DNA from 3 places in the Bradyrhizobium sp. CCGB12 genome. Region 2 is predicted to be linked to each of the others. Evidence: predicted binding sites of a transcription regulator. Region 2 holds the regulator's gene; each other region holds the start of a gene.
The links. The regulator PhoB, encoded in region 2, activates phosphate uptake and scavenging genes when phosphate is short. The targets are predictions, from matches to a motif close to TGTCATNNANCTGTCAT.
Positions count from the first base shown of each region.

Region 1: phnC (phosphonate ABC transporter ATP-binding protein) is a predicted target of PhoB. The motif match lies at 5,102-5,118, and genes of this name have one in related genera.
Region 3: NLM27_RS16190 (acetoacetate decarboxylase) is a predicted target of PhoB. The motif match lies at 5,514-5,530, and genes of this name have one in related genera.

Region 1 covers NZ_JANADO010000001.1:7,937,409-7,947,532, reverse strand. The annotation lists gene phnG (phosphonate C-P lyase system protein PhnG) at 1-391, opposite strand, end outside; gene phnF (phosphonate metabolism transcriptional regulator PhnF) at 511-1,239, shown strand; gene phnE (phosphonate ABC transporter, permease protein PhnE) at 1,386-2,231, opposite strand; gene phnE (phosphonate ABC transporter, permease protein PhnE) at 2,228-3,112, opposite strand; gene phnD (phosphonate ABC transporter substrate-binding protein) at 3,188-4,123, opposite strand; gene phnC (phosphonate ABC transporter ATP-binding protein) at 4,182-4,991, opposite strand; gene NLM27_RS36355 (chloramphenicol acetyltransferase) at 5,166-5,825, shown strand; gene NLM27_RS36350 (alpha-D-ribose 1-methylphosphonate 5-triphosphate diphosphatase) at 5,822-7,015, shown strand; gene NLM27_RS36345 (DUF1045 domain-containing protein) at 7,034-7,732, shown strand; gene NLM27_RS36340 (hypothetical protein) at 7,855-8,502, opposite strand; gene NLM27_RS36335 (selenium-binding family protein) at 8,526-9,926, opposite strand.
Region 2 covers NZ_JANADO010000001.1:6,654,526-6,664,649, reverse strand. The annotation lists gene NLM27_RS30550 (hypothetical protein) at 1-14, shown strand, start outside; gene NLM27_RS30545 (lysylphosphatidylglycerol synthase domain-containing protein) at 468-1,523, shown strand; gene NLM27_RS30540 (ATP-binding protein) at 1,556-2,857, shown strand; gene pstS (phosphate ABC transporter substrate-binding protein PstS) at 3,003-4,016, shown strand; gene pstC (phosphate ABC transporter permease subunit PstC) at 4,177-5,166, shown strand; gene pstA (phosphate ABC transporter permease PstA) at 5,168-6,013, shown strand; gene pstB (phosphate ABC transporter ATP-binding protein PstB) at 6,010-6,828, shown strand; gene phoU (phosphate signaling complex protein PhoU) at 6,840-7,556, shown strand; gene phoB (phosphate regulon transcriptional regulator PhoB) at 7,579-8,286, shown strand; gene NLM27_RS30505 (GcrA family cell cycle regulator) at 8,535-9,047, opposite strand; gene NLM27_RS30500 (aspartate aminotransferase family protein) at 9,517-10,124, shown strand, end outside.
Region 3 covers NZ_JANADO010000001.1:3,350,167-3,360,290, forward strand. The annotation lists gene NLM27_RS16170 (acetyl-CoA C-acyltransferase) at 1-616, shown strand, start outside; gene NLM27_RS16175 (MFS transporter) at 729-2,024, shown strand; gene NLM27_RS16180 (carbohydrate porin) at 2,021-3,361, opposite strand; gene NLM27_RS16185 (transporter) at 3,425-4,441, opposite strand; gene NLM27_RS16190 (acetoacetate decarboxylase) at 4,559-5,341, opposite strand; gene NLM27_RS16195 (patatin-like phospholipase family protein) at 5,571-6,746, shown strand; gene NLM27_RS16200 (type 1 glutamine amidotransferase domain-containing protein) at 7,204-8,004, shown strand; gene NLM27_RS16205 (FAD-binding oxidoreductase) at 8,239-9,714, shown strand; gene NLM27_RS16210 (IclR family transcriptional regulator) at 9,755-10,124, opposite strand, start outside.

The sequences.
Region 1 (10,124 bases), 1.3 Mb from region 2:
GAATCATAAGCTGCTCGCGCAACGGCGCGATAACGTTGCGCTCGACGGCCGCACCGAAATCGCCGGACTGCACCAGCGCGTCGCACAGCGCGATCAGCCGCGCCTTCTCACCGTCGCGCCCGAGCGTGTAACCGAAACCGACCTCGCCACTCGCAAGCTTGACCGCGGCGCGCGACACCGTGGCCTCGCCGAGGTTGAACGGCGCACCATCGCCGCCGACCCGGCCGCGCAGCATGACGAGCCCGTTTTCGCCTTCGCGCAGGTCCTGGTGACTGGGCAGGGGAATTGTGCGGAGGCGAGCGGCGATCTCGCCCGCCTCCGCGTGCGCCAGCACGGCCATCGCGGCCTTGCGCTGGGCTTGCTGGTTGTCGTGCTGCGTCACCTGATCCACCGAACTTTTCTACAGAACTTGCCGAATCCAAGTTGTCTATGATACTAGACAACTTCATACGGACGCGCCATGACTGTTTCGTGACAAAGATGTGATTTTCGGGCTAGGCTGACCGCGACATGAGCATGCAGGACACAGCCTCTTCGGGCGTCGCTTTGTGGCGCCTCGTTGCCGACGGCATCGAGCGTGGCATTGCCGACGGCCGCTTTGCCGCGGGCGACAAGCTGCCGGGCGAGATGGAGATCGCCGAAACCTATCGCGTGAACCGCCACACCGTGCGGCGCGCGCTGGCCGCCCTTGCCGAGCGCGGCCTCGTGCGCGCCGAACGCGGCAGCGGAACCTACGTCGAGGCGCAGAAGCTCGCCTATCCGCTGCGCTCGCGCACGCGTTTCTCCGAGATCGTCGGCGCCGGCGGCCGCGAGCCGCGCGGCCAGTTGATCGAGGCGTCCGAGGACGTTGCGACCCGCGAGCTGGCGCGCGAGCTGGGCTTGAAGGCCGGCGCGCCGCTGGTGCGAATCGAAGCGATCCGCCTCGCCGATCACACGCCGATCTGCGTCTCCACGACCTGGCTGTCAGCGGAATTGTTTCCGGGCGCGGGCGAGGTCTTTGCCGCGACGCGCTCGATGACGAAGCTGCTGGAGCATTACGGCATTCGCGACTACCGCCGCGGTGCGACCCGGATCACGGCAGGCATCGTCGACGCGACCGACGCCGCACGGCTCGATCTCGCATTGGGGCGTCCGATCCTGGTGGTCGATGCGACCGACCAAGATCTCGACGGCAAGCCGCTGGTGACCAAGCACTCGCGGTTCGCGGCGGAGCGGGTGGAGTTTCTGGTGGAGTCGTGACGGTCGGCTGCTTCCGCCACCCTCCCTCCACGAATCCGGAATCGTAGGGTGGGCAAAGGCGCACTTGCGCCGTGCCCACGATCATTCCAAGATTTCGGCAAAAATGGTGGGCACGCTTCGCTTTGCCCACCCTACGGCAGCCGGGACTAGGCCACTGCCCTTTGTCCGATGATCGCAAACCGCAGCTTGCCCGAGATGAAATCGATCGCGGCCACCGCGACCAGGATCATCAGGATCAGGAACGATACCCTCTGCCATTCCAGCACACGGATCTGCTCGGCGAGCTGGAGGCCGATGCCGCCGGCACCGACGATACCGATGATGGTGGCCGAGCGCGTGTTGGATTCGATGAAGTAGAGCACCTGGCCGGCGATGACAGGCAGGACCTGCGGCAACAGGCCGAACCGGATTTCGTGCAGCGAGTTGCCGCCGGCGGCGCGGATGCCTTCGACCTGCTTCTGGTCGGCGCCCTCGATCGCCTCCGAGAACAGCTTTCCGAAGGCGCCGAAATCCGACACCGCGATGGCGAGCACGCCGGCGAACGGGCCGAGCCCGACCACGTTGATCCACACCAGCGCCCAGATCAGCGTGTCGACGCCGCGGATCGAATCCAGGAATCGGCGCACCGGGAAGCGCAGGATGCTCGACGGCACGATGTTGCGCGCGGCCAGCAGACTGATCGGGAGCGCGAACACGGCGGCGAGCGTGGTGCCGAGCAGCGCGATCGACAGCGTCTCGCCCAGCGCCTTCAGATAGACCGGCAGCGAGGAGCCGGGATCTGGCGGGATCATCATCAGGCTGATCCAGCCGAGCTGGCTGAGGCCGGCGAAGAACCGCGACGGCGAGAAGTCGAGATCGACCAGGCCATAGGCCAGGATCGCGAGCGCCGCGACGATCATCGCCGGCATGGCGAGCCGCGCCGAAGCCGGCCGGTCGAACACATCAGGGTAGCGCGCGCGAAGCGCGGCGGTGTCGACCTCCTGCGGCGTCACGACCGCGCCTCCTTGCCGAACAGGCGGCCGCGCAGCCAGCCGGTGGTGATGTCGATGATGAAGACCGTGACGATGATGGTGATCAGGATGGCGCTGACGTCCGAATAATAGAACTTGCGGATGGCGACGACCAGCTCCTGGCCGATGCCGCCGGCACCGACAAAGCCCATCACGGAGGCCTCGCGCACGTTGATCTCGAAGCGCAGCAGCGCGTAGCTGGCATAGCCCGCGGTCACCTGCGGCACGATCGCAAAGCGCATGCAGGAGAGCCAGCTCGCACCGGTCGAGCGGATGCCTTCGACCGGCTTCATGTCGGCGTTCTCGACAATCTCCGAGAACAGTTTTCCGAGCGCACCGGTGGAATGGATCGCGATCGCGAGCACGCCGGCCATCGGCCCTAACCCAAAGGCGATGACGAAGACCAGCGCGAACACGATGCCGGGAACGGTGCGGGCAAATTCGAGCAGGCGCCGCACCACGAAGCGCAGCCAGGGCGCGGGCGAGGTGTTTTCGGCCGCGAGGAAGTTGAGGGCGAAGGCGAAGGTCGCGCCGATCAACGTGCCGACATAAGAGATCAGCAGCGTCTCGCCGAGCATCTTCAGCCATTTGCGCCAGCCCCAAAACCACTCGCCGAGATCGGTCCAGACGCGCTGGCCGCTGTCGAGCGTGAAGATGCGATCGAAATAGCTGATGAAATTGCCGAAGTAGGTGAACAGCGTGCGCAGATTCACTTCGGCGCCGACCGCGGCCAGAAGCAGCGCCGCGGCGAAGACCACGGCTCCCAACAGGAGACGCCACCGGCGGCGCGCGACCGCCTGGCGATAGGCGGCGTCGAGCACGGCAAGCTGTTGCTCGGGAAGGATCGAAACCGCGACTGTCATCTTGTCAGGGAACGTGGCCGATCAAAGAGAAGGAGCCGGGCCCATCGACCCGGCTCCAGTTGCGTCGCCCTGGGATCAGGACGCCTTCTTCTTACGCAGCGCGTCGACGAACTTGATCAGCTCGATCGTGCCATCCCAGTCCTTGGTGGTGGCGTGATGAAAACCCTTCTTCTGGCCGTCCTGGAGGCGATCGAACGCCGCCTTGTCCTTCGCCGGCGCGTCGAAGAAGGCCTTCTCGATGGCCGCCTTGGCGTCATCAGGCAGGTCGGAGTTGTAGGCGTAGGGACCGTTGATGATCGGTGCCGACTTGTGGATGATGCGGAAGTCGTCTTTCTTCATCGCCGAGCCGTCGGCATTCTTCAGCATGCCCTTGGTCAGCATCTGCGCCAGCGTCGAATCGTCGTCGGTGGTCCACTGGTTGGCCGCGACGTCGACCGTGCCCTGCGCCAGCGCCAGCATCGCGTTCTCGTGGCTGCCGGTGAAGACGACCTTGCTGAAATAGGTGTCGGCATCCGGGATGCCCATCTTGTCGAGCTCGAAGCGCGGCACGTTGTTGCCCGACGTCGAGTTCGGATCGACGAGGCCGAGGTTCTTGCCCTTGAGGTCGTCGACCTTCTTGTAGGCACTGCTCGCCTTGACGAAGAACACCGAATAGTAGCCGGTCGAGCCGTCGGCGTTGATGTCGTTGGCGAAAGCGTCGGTCTTGACGCCGGTCAGGCGGGCGCGGGCGAACGAAGCCGAGCCGTAGCTGGCGATATGGATGTTGCCGGCGCGCTGGCCTTCGATCACGGCGGCGTAGTCGTTGGCAATGCGCAGCGTGACCTTCACGCCCAATTCCTTGGAGAGATAGCTCATGAACGGCGCCCAGCGCTCGGTGACGCCCGAGGCGTTCTCGGCCGGGACGACCGCGAAGGTCAGCTCGGGATATTTGGCTTTCCAGTCTTCGGCAGAAGCGGAAGCGGTGAACGCGAGCGCGGCGGCGCCGGCAAGAACGAGTCTGCGAGTGATCATAATACCCTCTTCGTCGGTTGGGGTCGGTTGACGCAAAACTGGCAGTTAAACGTGCGGCTCAGGCCGCCGCGGCGGTTCCGAGCGCCGGAACGCCCTCGGGCGCCGGGACTGGCACACCGCCCATGACGTCGGCGGCTTCGAGATCATAGAGCTCGCGCGCAACGTGGTCGGTCAGCTCGGACGGCACGCCGTCGAACACCACGCGGCCGGCGGCCATGCCGATCAGGCGGTCGCAATAGGTGCGGGCGAGATCGAGCGAATGCAGGTTGCAGAGCACCGTGATGCCGAAATGCTTGTTGATGCGCAGCAGCGCGTCCATGACGATCTTGGTGTTGCGCGGGTCGAGCGAAGCGATCGGCTCGTCGGCGAGGATGATGTCGGGCTGCTGCACCAGGGCGCGGGCGATCGCGACGCGCTGCTGCTGGCCGCCGGAGAGCTGGTCGGCACGCTGCGCGGCGAGCGCGGCAATGTCGAACTGCTCGAGGGCCGACATCGCCAGCGCCTTGTCCTGCTCCGGCCAGATTTGCGACAGCGAGCGCCAGGCGGGCATCGTTGCCAGACGGCCCATCAGGACGTTGGTGAGGACATCGAGCCGGCCGACCAGGTTGAACTGCTGAAAGATCATCGCAGAGCGCGCCCGCCACTGCCGCAGTTCCTTGCCGCGCAGCGCGGTGACGTCGATACCGTCGAACTGGATGCGCCCCTCAGTCGGCGTCACCAGGCGGTTGATGGTCCGCAGCAGCGTCGACTTGCCGGCGCCGGATCGTCCGATCACGCCGACGAAGCCGCCGGGTGAAATTTGAAACGAGGCGTCGTCCACCGCGGCTTTCGCGCCGAAGCGACACGTCAGACCTTCCACCACCAGCATGCAGGACTCCAGAGTAGCTGGAGCCCACCGCTAACGCCGGCGCTTAACACTTGTGTGACATCCGCATTGCGGTGCGGCGATCCAACACACGTCATCCCCTGTCATCGCCACGTCATGACATCGTCATCAAGCCACTTGAAGAGGAACGCCCGCCCCCCGTGCTTCGGATGCAACATGGCCGCCAAAGCTCTTTCGGTGCAACCGACGATCGACCCTTCCGCCAAGCTGCACGACACCAGGCTCGGTGCCTACACCGAGGTCGGGGCACGCACGATCCTGCATGAAGTGACGATGGGCGACTATTCTTATGTCGTGAACGACGCCCAGATCACCTACACGACCGTCGGAAAGTTCTGCTCGATCGCCGCGATGACGCGCATCAATCCCGGCAATCATCCGATGCATCGCGCGACCCAGGCGCATTTCACCTACCGCTCCAGCGCCTATTTCGAAGGCGAGAGCGACGACGTTGAGTTCTTCGACTGGCGGCGCCAGCATCACATCCATATCGGCCATGACGTCTGGATCGGCCATGGGGCCATTGTGCTGCCGGGACGCAGCATCGGCACCGGCGCGGTGATCGCGGCCGGCGCCATCGTCACCAAGGACGTGCCGGCCTACACCATCGTCGCCGGCAATCCGGCGCGCATCGTGAGGCGGCGATTCTCCGAGGAGATCGCCGGACGGCTCGCCAGGCTCGCCTGGTGGGACTGGGATCACGACAAATTGCGTGAAGCGCTGCCCAATTTCCGCAAGCTCGGGATTGAAGATTTCCTCTCGGCATACGAAGCACGGGCAAGCTCCACAACCAGCAAACGAAGCGCGGTCGCGTGACAGACATATTCCTTGAAGGCGGCCGGGCCCTGATCGGCGCCGAGCTCGTCGAAACTTCGCTAGGCGTGTCCGGAACGGACATTGCGCATGTCGATGCCTCGCGCGGCCGTGCCCGGCTGGCGATCGATGCACGAGGCCTTCTGGTGCTGCCCGGCATCGTCGACCTGCATGGCGATGCCTTCGAGCGGCAGATGATGCCGCGCGCCGGCGTCGATTTTCCGATCGACGTCGCGCTTGCCGACAGTGATCGTCAGGCGATCAGCAACGGCATCACCACCGTCTTTCACGCCACGACCTGTTCATGGGAGCCGGGCCTGCGCAGCGCCGACAATGCGCGCGGCCTGATGGAGGCGATCGAGCGGCAGCGCCCGCAATTCGCCGCCGATACCCGCGTTCATCTGCGCCACGAGACCTACAATCTCGATGCCGAGCCTGAAATCAGCCAGTGGCTCGCCGAGGGCCGCGTCGACCTGTTCGCCTTCAACGACCACATGGACGGCACCGTGGCCGACATGGCCAAGCCCCGCAAGCGCAACCGCATGGTCGAGCGCACCGGCCTTTCGAGCGAGGATTTTGATCGGCTGGTCGAACGCATCGTCGCGCGCGCCGCCGACGTGCCGGCCTCAGTGTCGCGGCTCGCCGCGATGGCCCGCGGCGCTGAGGTGAGGATGCTCTCGCACGACGATGCGACGCCGGTGATGCGTCAGGAGTTTCGCGAGCTCGGCGCCACGATCGCCGAGTTTCCGATCAACGAGGAGACGGCGCGGGCGGCGGCAAGCCATGGCGATGCCATCGTCTACGGCGCGCCGAACGTCGTTCGCGGCGGCAGCCACACCGGCTGGACCAGGGCGTCGGACATGATCGCCAAGGGTCTCTGCTCGGTGCTGGCGTCCGATTATTACTATCCCGCACAGCTGCTCGCCGCATTTCGGCTTGCCGCCGACGGCGTGCTGCCGCTGACGGAAGCCTGGAACCTGGTCTCCGCCGGGCCTGCGCACGCAACCGGCCTTACCGATCGCGGCGTGCTCGCGGAAGGACGCCGTGCCGACATCCTTCTGGTCGATGACAGCGTGAAGCTGCGGCCGCGGCTCATCGCGGTGATATCAGGCGGCAAGCTCGTGCACCTCACCGATGCGACGCGGCTGCTCGCAGCAATGACGACACCGCGCGAGGCTGTCGTCGCGGCCTAAATTGGTTATGCTTAGGCGATGACAGGTTTTCCCCGCTACGCGATCTATTTTGCCGCAGGCAGCGACAGCGCCCTCTCCCGATTCGGCGCCGAGCTGCTCGGCTACGATGCCTATACCGGTGACGAGCTGCCGTTTCCGCGCGAGACAGTGGATGTGGCGCCGGACTGGCGCGATATCAGCGCGGATCCCCGCAAATACGGCTTTCACGGCACGCTGAAGGCGCCGATGGCGCTCGCGCCCGGCAGGACGGAAGCCGAGCTCGCGGCGGCCTGCGTGGCTTTCGCCTGCAAGGCTCGATCGATCCCGATGATCCGTCCGGTCGTCGATTCCATCAGCGGTTTCATTGCCGTCATTCCGGCCGAGCCGGTCGATGCGCTCGAAGAGCTCGCCGCCGATTGCGTCCGCGATTTCGATTCTTTTCGTGCTGCACTGACGGCGGAAGACCGTGCACGGCGCAGACCTGAGAAGCTGAGCGAGCGGCAGCGGGATTATCTCGACCGCTGGGGCTATCCCTATGTGATGGAAGAATTCCGCTTCCACATGACCCTCACCGGCCGGCTGGATTCAGAGCGCCGCGGACCGATCCTTCAGATGCTGCGGACCCGGTTTGCGCCGCTTCGTCTCGACACGCTGGCGATCGACCGCCTCACGCTATTCAAGCAGGACGACGCGAAGGCTCGCTTCCGCATCATCGGTGAGTGGGCGTTAGCAAGTTAGTCCACTTCCACCGTCATTGCGAGGAGCGAAGCGACGAAGCAATCCAGACTGTTTCCAGAGGGAAAGTCTGGATTGCTTCGCTTCGCTCGCAATGACGTTGGGGAGACATTCTCAGCCCCGCGTCAGCTCGCAAGATTGAAGGCGAGCGCCACCGCGCCAACCAGAACGAGGCTGGTCGCCCAGACTGCATCCAGATTGAACCAGCTTCGCGAGACGAACTTCAATCCCAGATAGCGGTAGACCAGCCACGCCAGACATCCGCCGGCGCCGACCATGGCGACAACGTGCACCAGGGACACCAGCGCCGCCATCCCGAGATTTGCCTTCATCAGCGCGCCCGCCGCCTCATGGCCGGGATCGAGCTCGAAGGCCCGGCAGAGCCCGAGATAGATCGGCACGAGCATCAAGGCAGCGCCGTGGGCAATGGCGACGGCAAACGACCAGAGCGCCAATTGCGTCGGCGGAATTCGCGCCAGCGCGCGGGGGTGGCGCCGCGCGATCAACCGATAGACGCCGAAGCCGATGACGAGAAGGCTTGCACTGATCTGGATTGGACGCTGCCACTCGGCCAGCACGAACAGAAATGCGAAGGGCAGCAGCACGAGAAGCGTTGCCAGGAGATGCCCCGCCGACAGCGCCCACAACGCGCGGAAGAGCGCGCGTGGGCTCTTGTCCATGAGCCCGGCCGAAACGGCGAGCGGCCATCCCATCCCCGGATTGATCCCGTGGTAGAGACCGCTCGCAACAAGAGCGAGCCAGAGCCACCCCATCGCCGGGCTCGCGTGCCCCCAATCTAGGCTGACGGATAGCAAAAAGAGTCCGTCGAACAATCGCCGCCCTCGAGCCTGATCTGGTGCGCACGATATCCGTCGGGGAAGCTCACGAAATAATCCTTGTCGAGCTCGAGACCGCCGTCGCGACCGGCATTGGCCATGACCTCCACGCCCGGAACCCCGTCGGGATAGAACTGATCGTCCCAGGTGGAATAGAGCGAATTGGTCCAGTACACGCGTCTGCCGTCGCGGCTGATCTCGACCATCTGCGGCCCTGCCGCAAAGGCCTTGCCATTTGGATGCGGGGTGCGGCGCGCGATGCCGCCGATGTGGACCGAACCCGCAAGCTTCGGCTTTCTGGGATCGCTGACGTCGTACTGGCGCATTTCACCCGTACCCCAGCACGAGACATAGAGAAACCGGTCATCCATCGACAGGTCGATGTCGGTCACCAGGGGCGGCACCGCGCCAAACCCCTGCAGCAGCGGCGGGAGCTTCTCCTTTGGCGCGGGCTCGGGCGGGATCGTCGCCGTCTTCTCGGCATGGAATTTTCCGCCTTCGCGCCACCAGGTCCAGATCGATGCTTCGAGGTTCGTGGTGTCGACCACGACGCCGACGAAGCCGTATTCGCGAACCGGATCGTGCGCCGGTCGTACCTCCAGCGCCATTTGATGATTGGCGCCGAGGTCGATGGTTTGCACATTGCGCCGGGCGCGGAGATCCCAGAAGTGGAGAGAATGGCCATATTTGTTCGACAGCAGATCTTCCGGAACGATCCCGTTCTCGAACTGCGGCGGCAGCGCCCATTCGCTCGTCACCATGTAGTCGCGCGGCAAGTTCCACCAGAAATCATAGTGCCGCGTCTGCGGGCCACGATCGATCTCCCAGCGTCCGAGGACCTCGAACGTCTCGCAATCCATGATGAAAACGCCCGGAGGTCCGTTGGTGCCGTCCTTGCCGCCGCCGCCCAACGTGCTCACATAAATGCCGTCCGGCCCGCAATGGATCGTGTGCGGCCGCGAGTAGCCGGTCTTCTTGAAGACTTCCTCGGGTTCGATGATCTTGTGGATCTTGGCTTTGGTCGGATCGGGCTTGGTATCGATGATGTAGATGCGCGACGAGCGCAGCCCGGGGATGATGAGATAGCGCCGCTCGATGAAGGCGTGGCCGGCGAGCGGCGACAGAGCGGAGGAGCAGGCATTCCAGCCGAAGTGATGAAACTCGTCACCCTTGTTGGGCATCGTCACGGTGTGGACGATCTGGCTATAGGTCGGCGATCCGGGCTTGACGTCGATGACCGCAAGAGCATCCGGCTTTGAGAAATCCGGACTGAGCAGCAACGTGTAGGCGAAGTTCTCCGCAGGTGCTTCCATCGCAAGCCTGGGCGATGCGTGAAAGGTGGGATCCGGCCTCATCGTCATGGCACTGCCTCCCTGTTCTGTCGGTTCGCGCCAACCTGGCTCGGGATAACGGCATAATGAAGAGGTGTTAGGCGGTGTCTTGAGACTGCTCCGCAGGGTCTGGTTGGCCGGGATACGATACTTGATCGCCGGCTCGGGGGAAACTGGCGGAAACGCGCCAATTCGACGCCTTCAGCCGAAAATGGGCTTTTGCGATGA
Region 2 (10,124 bases):
CGGCCGCCCTGTGATGTTGCCGTGCACCCTCGCGCGAGGGGACTGGGGTGCGCGTCGCCGCGGCCTTTCGGCGCATCAGAAATCCGTGACCCCGCCGCTGCAATGATCCCTCTTTCAACAGGCGGGCGTGCCCCATAGATTGATGTCGGCTTAAGCCGTCACGGAACATTGTGCCGTCGAAATCATCAAAACTTCATGGCGTCTGCGCAGGATTGAAGGAGATTCGGGTCAAGCCTTGCCGCCGAAAGTGCCAAACCGTGCATCAGGAGCCCGCGACCCTGCCTAAAATATTGAAGGCACGTGTTTTTGTTCGAATTGGCGAATTCCACTTCGCCCGAAAACGCGCTAGTGGAGGGGCAGGGTGCATGCGCGATGCCGGAGCCGGCGGCGAGGGTTCGTTGAGTGCCTGTGTGTCGTCCGCCTGTCTGCCGGCCACCCTGGCCGCTGAAGCGTTGTTCGAGGTCTAGATGCTGGAAGCCATACGCAGGGCGACGTCGTTTCTGCGCCAGAAGCAAATCCTGCATAAGCTTGGAGTTGTGACCAGCATCGCGGTCATCGGCATCGCTTGCTATGTGCTCTACCACATGCTGCGCGGCATCGATCGCAACGAGGTGATCGAGGCGATCAAGAGCACCGAGCCGAGCCAGATTGCTATGGCGGCCCTATTCGTCGCTGCGGGCTATTTCACCCTGACCTTCTACGACCTTTTCGCCACGCGCGCGATCGGCCACGCCCACGTGCCCTACCGGATTAACGCGCTCGCCGCCTTCACCAGCTATTCGATCGGTCACAATGTCGGCGCCAGCGTCTTCACCGGCGGCGCGGTGCGCTATCGCATCTACTCGGCCTATGGGCTGAACGCGATCGACGTCGCCAAGATCTGCTTCCTCGCCGGCCTGACCTTCTGGCTCGGCAATGCCGCCGTGCTCGGCCTTGGCATCGCCTACCATCCGGAGGCCGCCGCCTCGATCGACCAGCTGCCGGCCTGGCTGAACCGGACGCTGGCGATGATGATCATCGTGGGGCTGGTCGCCTATGTGGTCTGGGTCTGGACCCAGCCGCGGGTGGTGGGACGCGGGCCCTGGACCGTGGTGCTGCCGGGCGGGCCGCTGACGCTGCTCCAGATCGCGATCGGCATCGTCGATCTCGGTTTCTGCGCGCTCGCCATGTACGTGCTGGTCCCGGACGAGCCCAATCTCGGCTTCGTCGTGGTCGCGGTGATCTTCGTCTCGGCGACCCTGCTCGGCTTTGCCAGCCATTCGCCCGGAGGTCTTGGTGTGTTCGACGCCGCCATGCTGGTTGGCCTCTGGCAGATGGACCGGGAGGAGCTTCTGGGCGGAATGCTGCTGTTCCGCGTCCTCTATTATCTGTCCCCCTTTGTCATATCTGTAATCTTGCTGACGCTTCGCGAAGTTATAATCGGCGCACGTTCGAAGCGCCTGCAGCAGGCGGCGCTCAAGCTAGACCCCGGCCCGGCGCGTGAGGCCGCCTATGTGAGAGAGCGCAGCGACAGCGGCGCCTGACCAGCGCAAGCCCCAAGGAGAAGCCCTCCCCGATGGCGATCGACGCCCCATCTTCTCCCAACACCCAGCCCTGGTCCGATCGGCTGCGGCACTCGACCATCATCCTGATCGCTGCGGCGCTGGCGCTGTCGGTGCTCGTCTCGCTGGGCGAGCTGTCGGCGCTGCCCGCCGCCATCGTGTTCCTCTGCATTGCGGCGGCGGCGCTGATCCCCTGGCGCCTGCACGATGCCGCCGCATCGCGCGACGACGTCAGGCGCATCAACAACCCGGTCGAGAGTGCGGCGGTGGCCGCCGTCGTCGCCGGCATGCCCGATCCCGCGGTGCTGCTCGACCGCGCCGGTCGCGTCATCCACCTCAACGCCGCTGCCGCTCAGCTCGCGCCGGCGCTGCGCAGGAACGAGCTCGCCCAGTTCGCGCTGCGCTCGCCGGAGATCATCACGGCGCTGCGCGAGGCGATCGCGACCACCGAACCGCGGCGCGCGACCTATCTCGACCACGTTCCGGTCGATCGCTGGCTGGAGCTCATGATCACGCCGGTGCCGGTGCCGACCACCTTCGGCGGCGCCGACAAATGCATGCTGATGACCTTCCACGACCAGACGCCGCTGCGTCGCGTCGAGGAGATGCGGGCCGATTTCGTCGCCAATGCCAGCCACGAGCTGCGCACGCCGCTCGCCGCCCTGTCGGGCTTCATCGACACGCTCCAGGGCCAGGCCAAGGACGATCCAAAGGCGCGCGAGCGCTTCCTCGGCATCATGCACAACCAGGCCACCCGCATGGCGCGCCTGATCGACGATTTGCTGTCGCTGTCGCGGGTCGAGCTATCGGCCCATGTCCGGCCGGACACCCTGGTCGACCTCTTGCCGATCATCCTCCAGGTCGCCGACGGGCTCGAGCCGCTGGCGCGGGAACGCCAGGTCGATGTCGAGACTCATCTGCCGGATGCCCCGGTGATGATCGCGGGCGACCGCGAGGAGCTGCTCCGCCTGTTCGAGAACCTGATCGAGAACGCGCTCAAATATGGCGCCTCGGGCGGTCGCGTCATCGTGTCGCTGACCCCAAGCACGGCCACTGATGGAGCTCAGGAAATTCGGGTCATGGTTCGCGATTTCGGCCCCGGCATCGCGCCCGAGCACCTGCCCCGGCTGACTGAACGCTTCTACCGGGTCGACGTCGGCGACAGCCGCTCGCAGGGCGGGACAGGACTCGGATTATCGCTGGTGAAACATATTCTTAACCGTCATCGCGGCCGGCTTCTGATCGAAAGCGTGCCCCGGCAGGGTGCCACTTTCACGGCCTGTTTTCCCCAGGCCAAGACTCCGGCTCTCACCTGAAAATCAAGCGATTTTAATCGCTTGAGGGTGTCATCCAGCTGTCACGAAACCTTCGTAAAAGCACAGCCGACCGCTCCTAAAGGGGGCGGCGCGGGGAGCGCGATCGGGCGCGGATGGCGCTTCGCTCCCCTGTATGGAGACCAGCATGAATTTCCTCAAAACTATCGTCGCTGCTGGCTTGGTCGCCGCATCGACGACTGCGGCCTTTGCGGCCGACATCACGGGAGCCGGCGCGACGTTCCCGTTCCCGATCTATTCGAAGTGGGCTGACGCCTACAAGAAGGAGACCGGCAACGGCCTGAACTACCAGTCGATCGGTTCCGGCGGCGGCATCAAGCAGATCCAGGCCAAGACCGTGACCTTCGGCGCCAGCGACGCGCCGCTCAAGGCCGAGCAGCTCGAGAAGGACGGCCTCGTCCAGTGGCCGATGGTGATGGGCGCGATCGTCCCCGTGGTCAACCTCGAGGGTGTGAAGCCGGGCGAGCTGGTGTTCGACGGCGAGACGCTGGCCAATATCTATCTCGGCAAGATCACCAAGTGGGACGATGCCGCGATCAAGAAGCTCAATCCGAACGTGAAGCTGCCGTCGGACGCCATCACCGTGGTCCGCCGCTCGGACGGTTCGGGCACCACCTTCAACTTCACCAACTACCTCTCCAAGGCCAGCGCGGACTGGAAGAGCAAGATCGGCGAGGGCACCGCGGTCGAGTGGCCGGTCGGCGTCGGCGCCAAGGGCAACGAAGGCGTGTCGGGCAACATCAGCCAGACCAAGAACTCGATCGGCTATGTCGAGTACGCCTATGCCAAGCAGAACAAGCTGACCTACACCGGTCTCGTCAACAAGGCCGGCAAGCCCGTGCAGCCGACCGTCGAGGCCTTCCAGGCGGCCGCCGCCAACGCCGACTGGTCCAAGGCTCCCGGCTACTACGTCATCCTGACCGACCAGCCCGGCGACAAGTCCTGGCCGATCACGGCGGCGACCTTCATCCTCATGCACAAGTCCGCCACTGACAAGGCGGCCTCGCAGGAAGCCATCAAGTTCTTCCGCTGGGCCTTCAAGAACGGCGGCAAGATGGCCGAGGAGCTCGACTACATCCCGATGCCCGACAGCGTCGTCCAGCAGGTGGAGAAGACCTGGGCTGCCGAGATCAAGAGCTGAGCGCTCGCTCTCGCGTCCCGGACACGGCGCAGCCTGAAGTGCTGCGCCGCTGAGCCGAGCCCACAAGAACCAAGCCCCGGATGGGCGAGCGCCGCATCCGGGGCACGGGGCCAAAAACAAGCGTATACATAAACGGGTACAGGGGATCGGCGTGGCAGAGATGGCCGTTCAGAGCGATGTAATCGACGACGCCGGACCGTATGATCGTGCCAAGGCTTTGAGCGCGTTCAAGCTCGGCGACGTCACCTTCTACTGGATCACGCGGCTTTCCGCGATCTCGGTGCTGCTGATCCTCGGCGGCATCATCATCTCGCTGGTCGTCGGTGCTTTCCCGGCGATGAAGGAATACGGCCTGTCGTTCCTGTGGACGCAGCGCTGGGCGCCGTCGGCCGATCCGCCCGTGCTCGGCGCGCTCGGACCGATCTACGGCACGCTGGTGACCTCGTTCATCGCGATGGCGATCGCCATTCCGGTCGGTCTTGGCATCGCCATCTTCCTCACTGAGCTCTGTCCGCAATGGGCGCGCCGCCCGATCGGCATGGCCATCGAGCTGCTCGCCGGCATTCCCTCGATCATCTACGGCATGTGGGGCTTCTTCGTGTTGGGCCCGTTCCTCGCCAACACCTTCCAGCCTTTCATGATCAAGATCTTCGACGGCGTTCCCGTGCTGGGCGCGATCTTCGCAGGTCCCCCGTCCTATCTCAGCCTGTTCAACGCCGCGCTGATCCTCGCCATCATGGTGCTGCCCTTCATCACCTCGATCTCGGTCGACGTGTTCAAGACGGTGCCGCCGGTGCTGAAGGAAGCCGCCTACGGCGTCGGCTGCACCACCTGGGAAGTCGTCCGCAGCGTGGTGATCCCCTACACCCGCGTCGGCGTGATCGGCGGCGTCATGCTGGCGCTGGGCCGAGCGCTCGGCGAGACCATGGCGGTGACCTTCATCATCGGCAACTCGTTCCGTATCTCCTCGTCGATCTTCGCACCGGGCACCACGATCTCGGCGGCGATCGCATCGGAGTTCGCCGAAAGCGACGGGTTGCACCAGTCCGGCCTGATCCTGCTCGGCCTGCTGTTGTTCGTGCTCACGTTCTTCGTGCTCGCGGCCGCGCGGCTGATGCTGCTGCGACTCGAAAAGAAGGCGGGAAAGTAACATGAACCCGATTTATGCACGCCGCCGCCGCGTGGATGTCGTCATCCGCGCGCTCTGCCTGGCTGCCGCCGCCTTCGGCGTCACCTGGCTCGCGCTGATCCTGCTGACGCTGCTCTACAACGGTCTGGCCGGGCTCAACCTCCAGGTCTTCACCGAAAATACCCCGCCGCCCGGCTCGAACGAGGGCGGCCTGCTCAACGCCATCGTCGGCTCGCTGATCATGACCGTGCTTGGCGTCGGCATCGGCGCGCCCCTCGGCATGTTCGCCGGCACCTATCTCGCCGAGTACGGCCGCAACGACAAGCTGACCTCGGTGATCCGCTTCATCAACGACATCCTGCTCTCGGCGCCCTCGATCATCATCGGCCTGTTCATCTACGGCGCGGTCGTGGTGCCGATGCGCGGCTTCTCGGCGATCGCAGGTGCGCTCGCGCTCGCCGTGATCGTCATCCCGGTGGTGCTGCGCACGACCGAGGACATGCTGCTGCTGGTGCCGAATGCGCTGCGCGAGGCGGCCTCCGCGCTCGGTCTGCCGCGCTCGCTGGTGATCAAGCGCATCGCCTATCGCGCTGCGCGCTCCGGCCTCATCACTGGCGTGATGCTGGCGACCGCCCGCGTCGCCGGCGAGACCGCGCCGCTGCTGTTCACCGCGCTCTCGAACCAGTTCTTCAGCCTCGGCCTGAACAAGACGATGGCGAACCTGCCGGTGACCATCAACAATTTCGTGCAGAGCCCTTACGCCTACTGGAAGCAGCTCGCCTGGAGCGGTGCCCTGCTGATCACTTTGACCGTACTTGCCTTGAATATTGGCGCGCGCATCCTTAGCGCCGAGAGGACCGCAAAATGAGCGATATGTCTATTTCCGTCAGTACGCCCGTTCAGCCCGGCTCGCATCCGCTGCCGGAGGCGCCGGCCAAGGTGACGGTGCGCAACCTCAACTTCTATTACGGCGAGCACCACGCGCTGAAGAACATCAACCTGACGCTTGGCACCAACCGCGTCACGGCGTTCATCGGCCCGTCGGGCTGCGGCAAGTCGACCCTGCTGCGCATTTTCAACCGGATGTACGACCTCTATCCGGGGCAGCGCGCCGTGGGACAGTTGATGTTGGATCAGACCAACATCCTCGACCCCAGGCTGGACCTCAACCTGCTGCGCGCCCGCGTCGGCATGGTGTTCCAGAAGCCGACGCCGTTCCCGATGACGATCTACGAGAACATCGCGTTCGGCATCCGCCTCTACGAGAAGATCTCGAAGTCCGAGATGGACGACCGCGTCGAGAAGGCGCTGCGCGGCGGCGCGCTGTGGAACGAGGTCAAGGACAAGCTCAACGCCTCCGGCCTGTCGCTCTCCGGCGGCCAGCAGCAGCGCCTCTGCATCGCCCGCACGGTTGCGGTGCGTCCTGAGGTGATCCTGTTCGACGAGCCCTGCTCGGCGCTCGACCCGATCTCGACCGCCAAGGTCGAGGAGCTGATCCAGGAGCTGTCCGAGAACTACACGATCGCGATCGTCACCCATAACATGCAGCAGGCGGCGCGCGTCTCCGACAAGACCGCCTTCATGTATCTCGGCGAGCTGATCGAGTTCGACGACACCAGCAAGATCTTCACGTCGCCGAGCGATCGGCGCACGCAGGACTACATCACCGGCCGGTTCGGCTGAGGAGACGGGACATGGGTACTGAACATACCGCTAAGGCCTTCGACACCGACCTCCAGGAGCTCACTCGCCTGGTCGCCGAGATGGGCGGCATTGCCGAGCGCATGATCGTCGACTCCGTCGACGCGCTGATCCGCCGCGACGTTGCGCTCGGTCAGCGCGTCGTCACCATCGACGCCGAGCTCGACGCGCTCCAGAAGCGCATCGAGGAGCGCGCCGTGCTCACCATCGCCCGCCGCCAGCCGATGGCGGTGGATCTGCGCGAAATCGTCGGCGCCATGCGCGTCGCCACCGATCTCGAGCGTATCGGCGACCTCGCCAAGAACATGGGCAAGCGCGTCGCAGCGCTGGAGACGGACTTCCATCCGCTGAAACTGTTCCGCGGCCTGGAGCACATGACCGACCTCGTGGAGCAGCAGGTCAAGTCGGTGCTGGATGCCTATGCCGCGCACGACCTACCGGCGGCGATGGCAGTCTGGAAGGGCGACGAGGAAGTCGACGCCATCTGCACCTCGCTGTTCCGCGAGCTCCTCACCTACATGATGGAGGATCCGCGCAATATCTCGTTCTGCATCCACCTGATGTTCTGCGCCAAGAACATCGAACGGATCGGCGACCACGCCACCAACATCGCCGAGACCGTGTTCTACATGATCGAGGGGCAGGCGATCACCGACAAGCGGCCGAAGGGCGACATGACGACCTTCGCCACGACGGTCCCGAATACCTGATTACGTAAGGAGCGACGACCACATGGGCGCACGCATTATGGTGGTTGAAGACGAGGAAGCTCTCACCGAGCTTCTTCGTTACAACCTCGAAGGCGACGGCTATGACGTGGAGACGGTGATGCGCGGCGACGATGCCGACACCCGCCTCAAGGAACACATCCCCGATCTGATCGTGCTCGACTGGATGCTGCCGGGACTGTCCGGCATCGAGCTGTGCCGGCGGCTGCGCACCCGTCCCGAGACCAAGCAGCTTCCGATCATCATGCTCACCGCGCGCGGCGAGGAGAGCGAGCGGGTGCGGGGTCTTGCGACCGGTGCCGACGACTACATCGTCAAGCCGTTCTCGGTGCCGGAGCTGTTGGCGCGCGTGAAGGGTCTGTTGCGGCGCGCAAGCCCGGAGCGGCTTGCCACCGTGCTCGCCTATGGCGACATCGAGCTCGACCGCGACAAGCGCCGCGTGGCGCGCTCGGGCCGGCCGATTGATCTCGGCCCGACCGAATATCGCCTGCTGGAGTTCTTCCTGGAGCATCCCGGCCGCGTGTTCTCACGCGAGCAGCTGCTCGACAGCGTCTGGGGTCGCGACATCTACATCGACGAGCGTACCGTCGACGTCCATATCGGCCGCCTGCGCAAGCTGCTCAATCTCGGCCGCGAGCAGGACCCGATCCGCACGGTCCGTGGCGCAGGGTACGCGCTGGATGATCGCTTTGCGAAGGCGGAGCAGACGTAAGCTCTTTTGGCGATCTGTCGTCGTCACGCACTCAGGTGTCGTCCCGGACAAGCGTAAGCGCAGATCCGGGACCCATAGCCACAGGGAGTAGTTTGGCGAAGACTCGGAGTGACCACTTCGCGCGACAATTGCGCCCTGTGGCTATGGGTCCCGGATCTACGCGCGCTTGAGGCGCGCTTGTCCGGGACGACACCGAATGTGCGGAGCCGTCATCGCGTGACGGCTGCCGTCTTGATCTCAGAAAATTCTCACCGCGTGCTCGGCTTGGCCGGTGCACGCCGGCGATCCGCGGCCGGCTGATAGGCGACGCGCGAGTGCTGGGCGCAGTAGGGCAGGCCGGACAGCGCCTTGCCGCCGCAGAAGAAGAAATCCGGGCTCGAGGGATCGCCGACCGGCCAGTGGCAGGTCGCCTCGTTCAGCTCCAGCAGCGACAGCCGCTGGCTCATCGGCACCACGTTGTCGTAGGTGACCGGCTCGGCCTCCACCTCGACCTCGAAGGCCTGCGCGAGCGCGGTGTTGCCGCGCGAGATCGGGCGGGTCACTCGCATCATGTGCTGCGCCGGACGCGCCTTGCGCGGCCGGGGCGCGGCCGAGGAAGGACTTTTGGCGCGGCCGGACAGGCCGAGCCTGTGCACTTTGCCGATCACGGCATTGCGGGTCACATTGCCGAGCTCGGCCGCGATCTGGCTGGCCGAAAGTCCGGCCTCCCAGAGCTTTTTCAGCTGCTCGACGCGATCGTCGGACCAGGTCAAAACCGTCATTGCACCCTTTCCCTCGCTGCCGGCCAGCCATCCTGGGGCCTCACAACGAATGCCTAAGCCTTGAAAAACCCGTGCCGCCAGAATCCCTTAAGGCTCGCCGGGCGCGTGACTGACGCCCGAACGTTTACGCCGGTACATAAGGACTCTTGGGATCAGAACCGCTGCACGAGATGTCGTATCTGACAGGCCAAACGCTACAATATGGCGTGACTCCCGCGCAAGAGTCCGCCGACTCGCTTCCACATGTTCCGTGGTGAAAACCCCGCAAAATCGGCACCGCAAGACTACGGATTCAGCGTTTCGCGAGGCTTTTCGGGCGGCATTGACACCCGTCTTGCCAGGCATAAGATAGTGACGCGTGCCGCCCTTAAAAGGCGGCACGTTTCGTTTTCCGGACCGGTCAATGGTGCGCTGCGTAAGGCACGCCAGGCAGGTCTCAACATCCAAGTGCAACATCCAAGTGATGGTCATGACCAACAGCGCCGCGCCGCATCTGCTTCCCGTTTTCGCCAGGACCGACCTTGGTTTCGAGCGCGGCGAAGGCTGCTGGCTGATCGCGACCAATGGCGATCGCTACCTCGACTTCACGTCGGGCGTTGCGGTGAATGCGCTCGGCCATGCCCATCCCGCGCTGGTCAAGGCACTGCAGGAGCAGGCAACGAAGCTCTGGCACATGTCCAACCTGTTCCAGAGCCCCGATGGCGAGAAGCTCGCGGCCCGTCTCTGCAATGAGAGCTTTGCCGACTTCGTGTTCTTCTGCAATTCCGGCGCCGAAGCGCTGGAGGGTGTGATCAAGCTGGTCCGCCATCATCACTTCTCCAAGGGGCATCCGGAACGTTATCGGATCATCACCTTCGAAGGCGCCTTCCACGGCCGCACGCTGGCGACGTTGGCTGCGACGGGATCGGCAAAATATCTCGAGGGCTTCGGTCCGCCGATGGACGGCTTCGACCAGGTCCCGCATGGCGACATCGAAGCCGTGAAGAAGGCGATCGGTCCGCAGACCGCCGGCATCCTGATCGAGCCGATCCAGGGCGAGGGCGGCGTGCGTTCGTCAACGCCCGCTTTCCTCAAGGC
Region 3 (10,124 bases), 3.3 Mb from region 2:
GGTCGAGGGCGGCGCATTCAAGGCCGAGATCGCGCCGATCACGCTGAGCGAGAAAGCAGGCCCCCGCGTCATCGCCAATGACGAACATCCGCTGAAGGTCGATCCCGCGAAGATTCCCGGGTTGAAGCCGGCATTCCGCGCCAACGGCACCATCACGCCCGCCGCCTCCTCCGCGAACGCCGACGGCGCCGCGGCGCTGGTGCTGGCAAAGCGCTCGCTCGCCGATCGCAGCAGCCTGCCTGTTCTCGCGGAGATCAAGGGCCACGCCACCCACAGCCAGGAGCCGCAATGGTTCACCACGGCGCCGATTCCGGCGATCCGCAAGCTGCTCGACAAGGTCGGCTGGAGCGCGGGCGATGTCGACCTGTTCGAGATCAACGAGGCCTTCGCAGTGGTGGCGATGGCGGCGCAGCGCGACCTCGGCATTCCCCGCGACAAGCTCAACATCAATGGCGGTGCCTGCGCGCTCGGCCATCCCATCGGCGCGACCGGCGCGCGGCTGATCGTGACGCTGCTGCATGCGCTCAAGGCTCAGAACCTCAAGCGCGGCGTCGCGGCGCTCTGCATCGGCGGCGGAGAAGCCACCGCGATCGCGGTGGAACGGCTGGCGCGCTGACGCCTGAAAGTCCGAAAACGAGGGAACTCTGTCATTTGCGACAGACGCGTCCCGTGCCATCCTGCAAACTGACGCAGGTCTCTTGCGACCTGCCCATCAATACCGAGGCCCAATGATCTCGAACTGGCTCGCGGCAGCACTTTCCCGCCGCAATATCCACTACGGCTGGGTGATGGTCGGCGTGACCTTCCTCGCCGCGCTGATCAGCGCCGGCACGGTCGGCGCGCCCGGCGTGTTCATCGTTCCCCTGCAGAAGGAGTTCGGCTGGAGCACGGCGGAGATCTCGTCGGCGCTGTCGATCCGCTTCATTCTGTTCGGGCTGATGGCGCCGTTCGCCGCGGCACTCTTGAACCGCTACGGCCTGCGCAACGTCACGCTCGTCGCGCAACTGATCGTGGTCTCGGCGCTCGTGCTCTCGCTCGGCATGACCGAGATCTGGCAGCTCATCGCGTTGTGGGGAGTGGTGATCGGGATCGGCACGGGCATGACCGCCTTGGTGCTGGGTGCGACGATTGCCACGCGCTGGTTCGCAACAAGGCGCGGCCTCGTCGTCGGCATCATGACCGCGAGCGTTGCGACCGGCCAGCTGGTGTTCCTGCCGCTGCTGGCAAGCCTCACCGAACGTTACGGCTGGCGGCTTGCACTCGGCTTCGTCTGCATCATGCTCGGCATCTCGGCACTGGCGGTGCTGCTCGCGATGCGTGACCGTCCGAGCGATGTCGGCCTGCGCCCGTTCGGCGACGACGGCACCGCGCCCCTGCCCGCGCCGCCCGTCAGCCACGGCTCGATCACCGGCGTGGCGCTCGGCACGCTGCGCGACGCTTCGAAATCGACCGCCTTCTGGATCCTGTTTGCAACCTTCTTCGTCTGCGGCGCCTCGACCAACGGCCTCGTCCAGGTACACCTGATCCCGATGTGCCTCGATTTCGGCATCCCGCAGGTGCAGGCGGCCAGCCTGCTGGCGGCGATGGGCATCTTCGACTTCTTCGGCACGATCATGTCGGGCTGGCTGTCGGACCGTTACGACAATCGATGGCTGCTGTTTTGGTACTACGGCCTGCGCGGTCTCTCGCTGATCTTCCTCCCCTTCAGCGATTTCTCGTTCTACGGCCTCTCCATCTTCGCGATGTTCTACGGGCTCGACTGGATCGCCACGGTGCCGCCGACGGTACGCCTCACCGCGCAAAAGTTCGGACCCGAGCGCGCCAATCTGGTGTTCGGCTGGATCTTTGCCGGCCATCAGCTCGGTGCCGGCACGGCCGCCTTCGGCGCCGGCTTTTCGCGGACGGTCTATCAGAGTTATTTGCCCGCCTTCTTCATCGCGGGCGCGCTCTGCGTATTCGCCGCGCTGATCGTGCTGGCGCTATCGCGGCAGCCGAAGACCGAGCCGAAGCCTGCGATGGCCTAATACCGGATCGTGGTGGTGACGCCGAACACCGCGGCGTCACCGATCCGCGAGACACCGGTCGGATCGTTCGGGTTCGGGACACCGCCGGAGGGGCGGAACACGTACTGGAAGTAAGGCGCGATCAGCCAGCCCGGCTTGACGTGCGCCTCGTAGATCATTTCGATCAAGGTCTCGTTGCTGCGCACGGGACTCTGGATGCCGGTAAAGGCCTGCGTATCGATATCGAGGTTGCGCGCGGTGTTCGAGATCCGCAAATAGGCCATCGCCACGCCGAAGCGGTCGAGCGGCCGCCCGGGCGTGAAGCCGACGAAGCCGATGCCGCCATCGAGATAGAGGTCGATTAGATTGCGGTCCGGCGGACTATAGGCGATGCGGCCAAAGGCCGTGATGCCGGGGAGCGAGGCCGAGGTGCTGTTGTCCCGCACCTCCGGCGGGCGATAGAGCACCTGCTCGATCACCGCGAAGATGCCGTAATTGCCGCGAAGCTTTGCAGCAATGCCGCTGCCGCTGGGGTCCGCGATGGACAGGCCCTCCGCCGTAAAGCGCTGGCTGTCGAACGAGCCATAGTGCTTCCACGCGCCCGGCGTGAAATTGCCGGCGAGTGGACGGCCGCCGACATCGATGTCGTAGCTGAACCGGACCTGCCCGATCACCCAGGGCGGATCGTTGACGCGGAATGCCAGACCATGATGGTCGCGCAACTGCGGATCGACATCGCCCGGCCCTGACGGATCGCCGTTGAACACCGCGCCATAGGCCGTGATCTGATCCGATAGCGCCGCCCTGATGCGAATGCCGGGCACCGCGATCGGCGGTGCCGGGCCGCCGGCCGGAAGGTTGGACGCCTTGATCGCTGGCCAGCCAAAGGTCCCGTTGACGAAGAGGTCGTCGGTCTGGCTGTCGAAGAACTCGACGTCGGCGGCCTGCTGGCCAGCCCTGATGTTGAGCCGGTCGCCAAACAAGCTCTGCTCGAAATAGGCGTTGTAGAGCCGCTGATCGGGCAGCGCCTCGATCTCGCTGATGGTGGCGAGGTTCTGGACATAGTTGCGCGACAGCCCGCGGCCGTAGATCACGAAGGCATTGGCGTAGAAGCGGCCGCCGGTCCAGCCGACCAGCTTGTCGAGATCGGCGTCGACCGACAGATCTAAGCGGCCGAAATGGATGGCGCCGCGCGCGACCCCACCGGTCGCGTTGCCGATGTTGTCGGCGATATAGGTGGCGCCGAAGTTCAGGCCCTTGTTGGCGAGCCCGTCATGCCATTCGTTGAACCATTTTGGAAACAGCCATTCCGCCGCGCTCTCGTCCTTGGCGCCGGCGAACGCGTTCGTGCTTGCCACCGTGCTCGCCAGCGCCGCGGCCGCCAGGGATGTATGGGTACTCCAACTCACGATCGGCGCACGCTATTTGAAAATGCCCGTGCGCCGCATGAACAGATAGGCCGCGCCAATTGACGAAGCCATCAGCACCGCCGCCCACAAGAATCCGCTCTCGACGTCGGTGAGCGGCAGACCCTTGGTGTTCATTCCGAAGATGCCGGTAACCAGCGTCGGCGGCAACAGCATGGAGGTCACGATCGAGAGTGTGTGGAGGTGGCGGTTGCTCTCCTCCTCGTTCTTGAAGCGTAGCTCCTCCTCGAGCAGACGGCTGCGTTCGCGCAATTCGACGATGTCGTGATCGAGCCCGTCCAGCCGCTGCGCCAGCTTGCCGGCGTGGATGCGCAAGGCCGGTGCGAGATGATCGGTGTTCTTCTGGTCGAGGCGGTGAAACAGCACGCGCAGGCCCGTCAGCTGCCGATGCAACCTGACGCAGGTGCGGCGCAGCCGGCCGAGATTGCGGCGCATCTCCGGCTTGGCCTCGTCGGCGAGAATCCGCTCCTCGATGTCGTCGATCTCCTGGCCGAGCTTGTCGGCCATCCGATCCAGCGTATCGGCGACCTCGTCGACGATCTTCTCCAGGAGATGGGCGACATTGTCGACGCGATAGCCGCCTTCGAGCACGCGGCGCGTCGCATCCGCCGAGCACAGCGCCTGATGGCGGCCGCTGACCAGGAGATGCTCGGTCATGGCGAAGCGCAGGAACGCGGTCTCTTCGGTGGCGCTGTCGATCTCGCGTACGAGGTCGGAAAATACGCCGTAGACGCAATGATCGATGACGTGAAGCTGCTGGAACGTGTCGCTCGACAGCAGTAGCTCGCGCGCGAGCGGCAGCAGCGCTGATGCCGCGATCCACGACCGCACGCGTGCGTCGGTCAAATTGAAATGCAGCCAGAGCCGGCCGTCATGGCTGAACGCGATCGGCTGGTCGATCGGCAGCGCTTCGGCGCTGCCGTCGCCGTGCAGGCGGAATGCCCACACGAGGCCGGGAATGGCGGGTTCGGCATTCGATATCTCGCTGACAAGCTTTGCCGCCTCAGCCATGGCCAACCCCAACCGCCAACAATGCCCTGCATCCGGAAGATGGCTGACGACAGCTTCCGGACTTCGCACGGCTACTCAATTACGGCTCTGTTACAGTTTGATGATGCCGCGCCCGCCCTACTCCGCAGCCAGCCCCGTCGCGGCCAGCGCCTCGGCTTCCCTGACATAGTCGTGCACGACACGGCCGAACGGCAGCGTCAGGTCGGCGATGTAATGGTGCGCGCCGACGCAGCGGCGGACCGGGAAGTCGGCGACGGGGGCATTGACGTGCGGCACCAGATGCAGACGGCCAGGCCCCATCCACGAGCCCTTCGGCACGATGTCGACGAGGTTGATGGCGACGAGCTGGCAGACTTCCAGGCGGCCGTCGACGCCCGGGATCATCTTCAGATTGATCTGCGTCTTCGACAGCGTGGCCCGGGTGAGATCGCCGTTGCCGGCCATGCTCTCGTGCTTGTAGCCCATCGTGCCCATGGCGACGAGCTGGCCGGCATATTCCAGCGTGCCCGTCAGCGTGTCCTTGACGATCTCGAGCTTGGGATGGGCGTACTTCTTCGGAAAGCCCCAGATTTCGCGGCCGGCCGCGATCGGCGGATCATCGTCCAGATACATCTGCGAGACGAAGTTGACCTCCTCGCCATTGAGGCGTGCCGGAATGACGAGACCGGACTCGGTGTAGCTGCCGAAGCCGGAGGAATCCGGCATCTTGATCCATTCGTAATGCACGATCGGCTGGTCGATCGGCTCGAGCGGCTCGGGCAGGCCGGCGCGGATCAGGTCCGGATCGGTCTCGTAGGTGATGACGAGGAATTCGCGGTTGACGAAGCGATAGGGCCCGGCCGGGTAGCTCGGCCCGGCCGCCGGCATGGACGGAAGTCTCAGCACGTCTTCCCTGCGCATCCTGATCTCCTGTGTGATGTCTTATGTGATGCCCGCCCGGCCGCAACAGGCTTGGTGCGAATTGCTAGCGATCCTCATTGACTGCGATGTGATGAATTTCCGTCAGGCGCGTGACCGGCTGCCATTCGCCTTGCGGTTGACGTGCATGCAGCCGATGCATTGGCGCCGAAGTTGTCATCACCCCGTCACTGCTGGACGCAATCGTTTGCCGCAAGCAGGAGACATCGCCATGGACGCCCGCACGTCGCAACCGACATATCAGACCCATCAGCCGCCCTCGCGGGGCTGGCGGCCGGAGCGCTGCGACCGGGTCGCGCTGGTGCTGCAAGGCGGCGGCGCGCTCGGCGCCTACCAGGCCGGCGTTTACCAAGCGCTGCACGAGGCCGGCATCGAGCCCGACTGGGTCACCGGCGTCTCGATCGGCGCGATCAACTCCGCCATCATCGCCGGCAACAAGCCGGAGAAGCGGCTCGAGGCCCTGCAGATTTTCTGGGAGCGCATCACCAACCGCAAGATCTGGCACTACACGCCGGACGGCGACATCTTCCGCCAGTGGCGCAATCTCTACAGCTCCTGGATGACCTCCGCGATGGGCCAGCCGGGCTTCTTCACTCCGCACCAGGTCAATCCCTGGTTCAGCCCGGTCGGCGCCAAGACCGCCACCAGCTATTACGACACGATGCCGCTGAAGGAGAGCCTGCTCGAACTCGTCGACTTCGACCTCATCAACGAGAAGAAGGTCCGCTTCGCCGTTGGCGCGGTCAACGTGCTCTCGGGCAATTTCATCTATTTCGACAATGCCCATGACGAGATCGAGCCGGAGCACATCATGGCTTCCGGCGCCCTGCCACCGGCGCTGCCGATGGTGCGGATCGGCACCGATCATTTCTGGGACGGCGGCATCGTCTCGAACACGCCGCTCCAGCATCTGCTCGACCAGGAGGACGCGCTCAATTCTCTGGTGTTCCAGGTCGACCTGTTCAGCGCACGGGGCGTGCTGCCGCGCTCGATCCAGGACGTGATGGCCCGCCACAAGGACATCATGTATTCCTCGCGCACGCGCCACAACACCGACGTCTATCGCCGCACCCACAATCTCAAGGTCCTGCTCTACAAGGCGCTGGCGAAAGTCCCCGACGAGCAGCTCTCCGACGAGGACCGCCAGCTCAAGGCGAGCCTGCGCCGCATGCCGGAGATCGCGATCCTGCACCTGATCTACCAGCAGAAGGCCTACGAGGGCGACGCCAAGGACCACGAGTTCTCGGGCACCTCGATGCGCGAGCACTGGACAAGCGGCTATGAGGACACCAAGCGTACCCTGAAGCGCCGCGACTGGATCAAGATGCCCGATGAAGGCATGGGGCTCGTGGTGCACGACGTGCACCGGGAGACGGAGAGCGCGTAATGCGTCATCCGGGTGGCAGCTCAAACAAACAGTGCGAAAACAACCCCATGCACAGTAGCCGGCAGCAGTCGGATCAATGACTTAGCTTGGTGCGTCCGCAACGCCGTTTGACACGTCGGGCAAAACAGGGGCATCATGCCATTATTGCGGAATCGCACGAAGCATCCGCTTCAAGCCAATCGTCCCACATAGTCAGACTGCGCCGCCGCCCCTAGAATGCGCGCGGAATGACGTTGCGAGGCCTGCTTGTGCCCATCAGCGAACACGCTCACCTTTATGCCAACCACAGATTTTTGAGCCGACAACCGACGCTGTTTCCGAGCGAAGTCTCAGCGCGGATCGGCGCTTGTGCGCGTGCTTCAGGCCAGCCGCTGCTCGAGCACTAGGGCGAGCGTGTGAGTTTGGCCGTGATGACGTTCTAACCACCAGACGATCAAGCAAAACTCCTGGAGACACCATGTCCAAAGGAAAAGTACTCGTCGTCGGCTCCAACGCTACGCGTATCGAGATCCAGGGTGGAGGCACCGGTCCGACCGGCCAGTACCTCAATGAAACGGTCGTGCCGGCGATGGCGCTAATCGACGCCGGATACGAGGTGGTGCTGGCCACGCCTGACGGTACGAAGCCGTATATCGATCCGCCATCGGACTCCGCTGAGCATTTTGGCGGCGACGAGAATGCCTACCGTCGGGCCCGCACCTATTTCGACAGCGATCCGTCGATGACCGACGTGAGGACGCTGCGCTCGATCATCGACGAGGGGCTGGATCACTACGCCGCGGTTTTCGTCCCCGGCGGACAGGCCCCGGTGGTTGACCTCATGCAGGATGTCGAGCTCGGCAAGATCCTGCGGTACTTCCACGAGCGCAAGAAGCCGACCGCGCTGCTCTGCCACGGACCGATCGCGACACTGGCCGCCTTGCCGCACGCAAAGGAGTACCGCGCCGCCCTGATCGCCAGCGACAAGGCCAGGATCGCCGAGCTGGGCAAGGGCTGGCAGTATGCGGGATACAAGATGACGGTGTTCACGGCCTCGGAGGAGAAGCCAATCGAGGAGAACTTCCTGCACGGCAAGATCTACTTCACCATGCCGGACGCGCTTGGCGCGGCTGGTGGCGAGGTCAGCAGGAGCGCCATCGACTTCGAGCCTTACGTCGTCGAGGACCGCGAGCTCATCACTGGCCAGAACCCGCGGTCGGATCAACCCATCGCCGCAAAGCTGATCGCCGCGCTCAACCGCGCCACGGTGGCCGCCTGACGAAGCTGCAACGATCGTTGGGGGACCATCGTCCTCCAGCGATCCGGTCATTCTCCTTTGACCTGGATCAATTGCCGGACGTCAGGGATCGAGAACCTCCGGACCTGTCGATGCGGGCCCACCGGTCCACAGGGTCAAGCCACATTGTCGTTAGACTCCCCGCCGCAAACGTGGACAATGCCCTCAAGCGCTTGACGCGCGCAGTGCACACCAAGATGCGCCAGAGGAAACATAATGCCGGCAGCCTTCCCGTCGTCCCTCCCCACCATCCCGACCGCTCCTTTGACCACCGAGATGCGCGATGCGTTGCGCGCGATCGTCGGCGAGAAGGGCCTTATCGAGGACGACCACGGCAAGCAGCCGTTCGTGACGGATTGGCGGGGATTGCTGGTTGGCGGTGCGGGAGCCGTCGTTCGTCCCGCCAACACCGAAGAGGTCTCCAAAGTAGTCCGGCTCTGCCACGAGCACGGCGTTGCGATCGTGCCGCAGGGTGGCAATACCGGCCTGATGGGTGGGGCAACGCCCTGGCCAGCGCACACCGGCATCGTGTTGTCGCTCGGCCGCATGAACCGCATTCTGGAGGTTGATCCCGTCGGCTATTCGATGACGGTCGAGGCCGGCTGCGTTCTCCAGACGCTTCAGGAGACTGCGGCCGGTCACGACAGGTTCCTGCCCCTCAGTCTCGGCGCCCAGGGCTCGTGCATGATCGGTGGCAATTTGTCGACGAACGCCGGCGGCGTGCAGGTGCTGCGTTATGGCAATGCCCGCAATCTCGTCCTGGGGCTCGAAGTCGTGCTGGCCAATGGCGATGTCTGGAACGGACTGCGTGCCCTCAAGAAGGACAACACGGGCTACGACCTCAAGCATCTGTTCATGGGCGCCGAAGGCACGCTGGGCATCATCACCAAGGCCGTGCTCAAGCTATGGCCGGCACCGAAGGACGTCTGCACAGCGTGGCTGGCCATCCGCGATCCGCGCGCGGCCCTTGAGATCCTGTCCGAAGCGCACGCGGCGTCCGAGGACAATGTCAGCTCTTGCGAGTTGATGAGCCACGCCGCCATCGACATGGTGCTGCGCCATATCCCCGGCACCCAGGATCCGCTGAAGGCGGATGCGTCCTGGTACCTCCTGCTCGAATGGTCATCCGCGCGGGCCCGCCAGGACGAGGCCGAGGGCATGTCCGAGAAGATGGAGCAGTTCCTTGCCGATCAGCTCGAGGCCGGTCGCGTGCTCGATGCAGCGATCGCGCAGACGGTCGGTCAGTCGCGCAACATGTGGCGCATCCGGGAGGGCTCCGCCGAGGCCACCCGGGCCGAAGGACCGGCGCTCAGCTTCGACGTGTCGGTCGCGATCTCCAAGATCCCCGAGTTCATCGACAAGGGGCTCAAGGCCGTACTCGACATTCTCCCGACCATTCGCCCCTATCCTTTGGGGCATATCGGCGACGGCAATTTGCATTTTTCGTTGATGGGGCCCAAGGGCATGGATCGGCAGACACTGACCCAGTACACGCCCGCCATCACGCGCGCCGTGAACGATCTCGTCACCTCCATGGGTGGTTCGATCTCGGCCGAGCACGGCATCGGCCTGGACAAGCTCGACGAGCTCAGTCACTACCGCTCAAAGATCGAGCTCGACATCATGCGAACCATCAAGCGCGCGCTCGATCCGCAGAACATCATGAACCCCGGCAAGGTGCTGCGGCTGTGACGGAATGATCGGAGCTCGCGATCACGCGAGCACGGCGTCATCACTGCCCATCCGCGCCGTCATCGTCCTCGACCTGCAGAATGGTCTCCGACAGCAGCGCCGCGGCCTTTTGCAGCGGCGCTATGAACCGGTCCAGTTCGGCGAAGCTCACGCGCGCCACCGGTACGGAAACGCCCAGGCAAGCGATCAACTCCCGATCCGGTGACAGAATGGGAACGGCACATCCCACCACGCCCTTCACGTATTCTTCGTTGGTTTTGGCCCAACCGCGCCGCCGCGTCTCATCGAGAACCTTCATCAGTGCGTGGACGTCGACGACCGTGGTTTCCGTGAATTTGGTCAGGGGGAGCGCGCGGCACAGCTTCGCCCTGATACGCTCGGGCAGTCTGCTCATGTAGATCTTGCCGGTG